One region of the Anoxybacillus sp. LAT27 genome, then DNA from elsewhere that is predicted to be linked to it. Evidence: riboswitches for the same ligand, from Rfam matches in the RefSeq annotation. Region 1 holds a riboswitch; the other holds the start of a gene.
The links. Region 1 has a riboswitch for cobalamin ahead of LD028_RS04705 ((2Fe-2S) ferredoxin domain-containing protein). Riboswitches for the same ligand answer to the same signal wherever they lie in the genome.
Positions count from the first base shown of each region.

Region 2: it holds a riboswitch for cobalamin, as region 1 does, so the genes downstream of both, LD028_RS03330 (ABC transporter substrate-binding protein) here and LD028_RS04705 ((2Fe-2S) ferredoxin domain-containing protein) in region 1, are expected to answer to the same signal.

Region 1 covers NZ_JAIWYK010000064.1:44,943-48,109, reverse strand. Annotated here, with positions in the region: gene LD028_RS04720 (energy-coupling factor transporter transmembrane component T family protein) at 1-542, opposite strand, end outside; gene LD028_RS04715 (energy-coupling factor ABC transporter substrate-binding protein) at 535-804, opposite strand; gene LD028_RS04710 (energy-coupling factor ABC transporter permease) at 801-1,553, opposite strand; gene LD028_RS04705 ((2Fe-2S) ferredoxin domain-containing protein) at 1,550-1,912, opposite strand; cobalamin riboswitch at 2,058-2,239, opposite strand; gene LD028_RS04700 (LacI family DNA-binding transcriptional regulator) at 2,323-3,167, opposite strand, start outside.
Region 2 covers NZ_JAIWYK010000061.1:147,773-150,939, reverse strand. Annotated here, with positions in the region: gene LD028_RS03335 (ATP-binding protein) at 1-1,557, shown strand, start outside; cobalamin riboswitch at 1,625-1,816, shown strand; gene LD028_RS03330 (ABC transporter substrate-binding protein) at 1,932-2,888, shown strand; gene LD028_RS03325 (FecCD family ABC transporter permease) at 2,854-3,167, shown strand, end outside.

The DNA of each region.
Region 1 (3,167 bases):
TGTGCAATCGCAAGCGATGCAAGTCTCCAATTTCGTTTCCCATTTTTTATTTTTACCGTCATAAACAAATGCGTCGCCGCTTTCTCTAACACGAAAATGAAGCGATACGTCAATACTAATAGCTCAATGAACGCTTGAGGAACACGCCATTTACTTAATGCATAAGCAATGCGAAAAAACGGTGTTGTGATGGCAAGAGAAAAAAGCGTAAAAGAACTTGATAATGCGCGTAAACAAATCGTTGCCACTTGCCCCACATTTTCGCCCACAAAATGAACGTTACGATCAATCGCAAAAAGAAGAGGAACACAGCTCCCAATAACAAGAAGGGACATGATGACAAAAAAGCGAACGCAAACATACCATGGCAAACGGGCACGATAAAGAAGCCAAATGAATAACAAGACGATAATGATACAACGAGTCATATTCGTTCCAAAAATCGTCCCAATAAGCAGTGTGCAAGTAAGTATGAGTTTAAATGTGACATTCACTTTAGCCAGTTGATTTCGATACGCCCATTCGTCAAGCCAACTAACCATTTCGCTTTCGCCCTTTGTACAGCCCGATAATATATCCAATCACTCCAGCACCAAGCGCGGCTTGTAGTGAAAATAACAACGTCTCTACTTCTCCGCCTGGGGGCTCAAATACAACATCAAACCACGGTTTATAATGCGGCGCAATTTGTTGAATCATTTCTTCCGCAAGCGTATCAGCTCCAGCAAACTCTGTATTTTTCACAACAAATAGCGGTAGCACAATGAATAGTGCAGCAACGAGAAGCAATATGCGATTGTTCATTCAATAGTCGCTCCTTTCTGTTCCAATATCGTTAACTCCCGCTTCGAGTGCGTATGTAAAAAGTTCCATACAACAACGGTAAGAAGTCCTTCCGTAATCGCAAGCGGTATTTGCGTCACTGCAAAAATCGAAGCGAACTTTAAAAATGCCCCCCATACCCCACTCGTCGCATCAGGAAACGCAAGTGCAAGCTGAATTGACGTCATTACATACGTAGCTAAATCGGCCATCATCGCCGCAAGGAAAACGGAAACGCGCGTACATACGCCGAACTTTTTACACAAAGAAAACAGTACGTACGCAACGAGCGGTCCGACGACAGCCATGGAAAACGCATTCGCACCAAGTGTTGTCACTCCGCCATGCGCAAGTAAAAGCGCTTGAAACAATAGCACCGCCGTACCAATGACCGTCATCACGAACGGTCCGAATAAAAGTGCACCAAGACCTGTCCCAGTCGGATGAGAGCTACTTCCTGTAACAGACGGGATTTTTAACGCAGAAAGAACAAATGTAAATGCCGTAGCTAAAGCAAGCAATAACTTTACTTCGGGCCTTTGCCTCATCAAACGCGCAACGTTGCGCATACCGATCAAGAAAAACGGTAAAAATAACAGCCACCAAACGAGCGCCCACTGCCAAGGCAAAAATCCTTCCATAATGTGCATCGCATATACAGAAGGCGAAAGCGCAAATAAAATATAGATGGTTACGCACGCACTAGCGAAAAAAAACAACGGTTTCTTCACTTTTCCTTCCCCCTTGTCGCAACGCTATGTTCAGGTATGACAAACCCTCCATCGTATGTGTACGTCACATAATCAAGCAATACTTCGCCATCTTTTACATGTTTTCGTACAATATCCCTACCGACTTGCTCATCAATCGTGCGGTACCAAATTCCTTCTGGATACACGATGACAACACATGCATCTTCACAGCGCCCGTTGCACCTCGTCCGCGTCGTATGGACGTGGGTATGTAGTTGCAGTTTGTCAATCTCATCACGAATCGCCTGCGTTACCTCCTCTCCCCCTTTCCGCATACAACTTCCTCCGTTACAAATCAACACATGATGTTTCGTTCCTTGTAAATTCCACGTTGCCATATATGTCACTCCTTTTTTTCAAAATAAAAAAGCACCCCTAGGCAGAGGTGCAGAAAAAACGAAAGATTCAAAAAATAGAGCATACGTCACTAAGCATATATAACGTCCATCGTTCCCGCACGTCTACCTATATTCCCGTAGGCAGCCGACGTATCGCAAGCAGGCAGGTCTCCTGGCTTAGGTTCATCATTTCGTTGCGCCTTCCCTAAAAATCAGTGGCATCCTGCAACAAAACTCCCCATCACAGTGGCGGGTACCGCGACGGCTTTGCACCGTTCTTCCCTTTTAAGCATACAGACGTATGCACCGTACTTGCTTATCGTATATTGTTTTTCAAAGAGCATGAATGTTAAGAATATAATACACCATTTTTTTCTTCTCGCCTAGTCCATTTACAAAAAAAGCGCCCTCTATTGAGAAGGCGCTTTGTAGTAATCGCACGAAAATCGTTTCACGAGCGTATGTGGGATAATAATTCGTTTAATTGGCTCGTTCGGATTTTCAATTTGTTGTATTAAATTTCTTGCCGCTTCAAAGCCGAGTTGAAAAATGTTAATGTCTACCGACGTGAGCGGCGGACGAGAAATTTCCGATAAAAGTACGTTGTTAAAGCTGACGATCGACACATCTCCCGGCACGCTTAAGCCCATTTCCGCAAGCGTATTTAATACTCCAAGCGCCATTAAATCGTCGGCGACAACGAGCGCGGTTGGCGGTTCAGCAAGTGAAAGCAGCTCTTTCATCGCTTCTTGTCCGCCTTCTTTTAAAAATTCCTCGTGTACAATGTAGTCTTTTCGATATGCAAGCCCTGCCGATTTGAGCGCTTTTTCATAACCGCGCAGACGATCCATCGTCACAATGAGATTGACGTTTCCACCGACAAATGCGATGCGCTCATGACCGAGTTCAATTAAATATTCCGTTGCCTCACGTGCCGCCCGTACGTTATCGTTATCAACGTGGGTAATTTCTTCCGCTTTTTTATGCGGTTTCCCAATGACAACGAACGGCACATCTTCTTTTTGTAAATACGCCATAATTTTATCGTTCGCACGCGAATAAAGCAAAATGACACCATCAACGCGCTTTCCTTGCACCATATGCACGACGCCATCATAAATTTCCGCTTCCGTTTCCCCTGTCGATAACTGTAACGCATATTGCCGATCATGCACCGCTTTACTAATGCCGCGAATGACTTCCGGGAAAAACGGATTTTGAAACGCTTTATCGGCCGAACTTGGCATGACGAGCC
Region 2 (3,167 bases), on a different contig from region 1:
GCGTGGACGATGGTTGATGACGTATCGAAGCTCATGATTATTATCGACGATCGCCATTATTGGTATTCGCCGAATGAGAAGCTTGCCGACTTGCCGCTTTCATTTGTACAACAAGATCAACAGTTATCGCGCGTTTTTGATGGAAAAAAGGTAGTGAAACGAACATTAATGCCAAATCAAACGATGCGAAACAATGAATATAACGAGCTGTTTATTGTCGGTGTCCCGCTTCATATATCTGATGGAAACGGTGCTGTATTCGTGTATCAATCGTTGAAAGCGGTGGAAGAAACGACAAAACAAACGACGAAATTTATTTTTCTTGCAGCATTTATTGCGATTGTTTTAACGACGGTATTCGCCTTTTTCTTGTCCACACGCATTACAGCTCCGCTCCGAAAAATGAGACAAGTGGCATTTGAAATTGCCCGTGGAAAGTTTGACTCAAAAGTGCCGATTGTTACTCATGATGAAATCGGGGAACTGGCAATGGCATTTAATCAAATGGGACGGCAACTGCAATTTCACATTAATGCGTTAAACCAAGAAAAAGAGCAATTGGCAAGCATTTTAAGCAGCATGGCGGATGGCGTCATTACGCTCAATCGAAATGGCGAAGTGCTTATTACAAACCCACCTGCCGACCGATTTTTACAAGCATGGTACTACGAACAAGGGCAGCGCGACGATTTATTACCCCTTCCTCCGCAAGTAAATGAATTGTTCAAAAAAGCGGTAACGGAAGAAAAGGAACAAGCTGCCGAAATCGCTTTACAAGGTCGCAATTGGGTCATTGTCATGACGCCGCTATACAATGGTAAAGTTATTCGTGGAGCTGTTGCGGTGCTTCGTGACATGACGGAAGAACGACGGCTCGATAAGTTACGCAAAGATTTTATCGCCAATGTTTCTCATGAATTACGTACGCCGATTGCCATGTTACAAGGATATAGTGAAGCGATCGTCGATGATATTGCGGCAACAGATGAAGAGAAAAAAGAGCTAGCAAAAGTCATTTATGATGAATCGTTGCGCATGGGTCGTCTCGTTAATGATTTGCTTGATTTAGCGCGCATGGAAGCGGGTCATTTAACGCTTCATCACGAACAAGTACCGCTCAAACCATATATAGAGCGCATTATTCATAAGTTTCAAGCGTTAGCGAAAGAAAAAGGCGTTCGTTTATTTGTAGATATGAACGATGAACGTATCGTTTCGTTTGATCCTGATCGCATTGAACAAGTGTTGACGAACTTAATTGATAACGCTCTTCGTCACACAGGTGAAGGCGGAGAAGTGCGCGTCATTGTCGATGGGGATGAAGAAAGAGTACGCATTTCTGTACAAGATTCTGGTTCGGGCATTCCAGAAGAAGACTTACCGTTTGTGTTTGAACGTTTTTATAAAGCGGATAAAGCACGTACGCGCGGCCGATCGGGTACAGGATTAGGTCTTGCGATTGCGAAAAACATCGTCGAAGCGCATAAAGGAACAATTACTGTTCATAGCAAACTCGGAGAAGGGACGACATTTACATTTACATTGCCATTAAAATAGAAAAAACTTGTTGCTATTAACGATATTTTTCGCTATGATAGAAACGTAAAAATTGTTCGACAATTACATATGTCCGTTGCAAAAAGGTGTCGAACGGGCAACCTAGTAGACTTAATAGGGAATCTGGTGCAAGTCCAGAACTGTCCCCGCAACTGTAAATGCTGACGAAATGAAACGTGCCACTGTACAATTTGTACGGGAAGGCTTCAAAGTAGGATGACGCATAAGTCAGTAGACCTGCCTTTTTGCTTCGTCATTCGCGTCTTCGGGGAGTGAGACGACGAAACGACAAGAGGAGTAATTATCTTTTGTTGTTTCCAGCTCATTCCGTTTGGGGTGAGCTTTTTATTTTTATACATAAAAAAGGGGGAAAAATGATGAAATGGAAACATTACGTATGGCTTCTTGCGCTTTTGTTGACGCTCGGATTAGCGGCATGCAACAATAACGCAGAGCCAGCAAAAGAGACGAAGCAAGAAGCGAAAACGGAACAAGCCGCATTTCCAGTCACCATAAAAGATGCGGTTGGTGATGTCACGATTGAAAAAGAACCGAAAAAAATTGTTTCGCTTATTCCGAGTAATACAGAAATTGCGTACGCATTAGGACTTGGTGACAAAATTGTTGGTGTCAGCGACTTTGATAACTATCCAGAAGATGTGAAAAACAAAGAAAAAATTGGTGGTATGGAGTTTAATGTAGAAAAAATTATTTCGCTTCAACCAGACGTTGTGCTTGCGCATGCATCGAGTGCTCATAACTCTGAAGAAGGATTAAAGCAATTAAAAGATGCAGGCATTACAGTTGTTGTTGTACCAAACGCAACGTCGCTCAACGACGTATATGCATCGATTGAACTCATCGGAAAAGCGACAGGAAAAGTGAAAGAAGCGACAGATGTTGTACAACAAATGAAACAAAAAATTGATGCCATCGCTGAAAAGGCGAAAGAAGTGAAAGAAGAAGCGACCGTTTGGGTAGAAGTTTCTCCTGCTCCAGAAATTTATACAGCTGGAAAAGGAACTTTTATGGATGAGATGTTAACGATCATTCATGCGAAAAACGCAGCCGGCGACCAAGAAGGATGGCCGATGTTTACTGAAGAAGATGCGGTGGCGTTAAATCCAGACGTCATTATTACGACGTACGGTTACTATACACCGAACGCTGTCGAGCAAGTGCTCGCTCGCCCAGCTTGGAAAGAAGTTCCTGCAATTAAAAATAAACGCGTATACGATGTTAATTCCGATTTAGTTTCTCGTCCAGGACCACGTTTAGCTGAAGGGGTCGAAGAAATTGCCAAAGTCGTTTATCCAGACATTTTTAAATAACTATATGACTGCATCCATCATTGCGATCGTTGCACTATTATTAGGGATATCGATTGGATCACAATCGATTCCCTTTTCTTCTATATGGGACACGTTGTCGCATCATTTGTTTCATACACCGATGGACGTTCCCGCCACCATTTCGCAAATTATTATTGCGATTCGTATGCCGAGAGTGGTGCTCGCCTTTTTGATTGGGGCGTCTTTAGCACTTGCTGGTGTAGCGTTCCAAGGGCTTTTAAAAAACGTTTTAGCTGATCCGTATACGATTGGAGTATC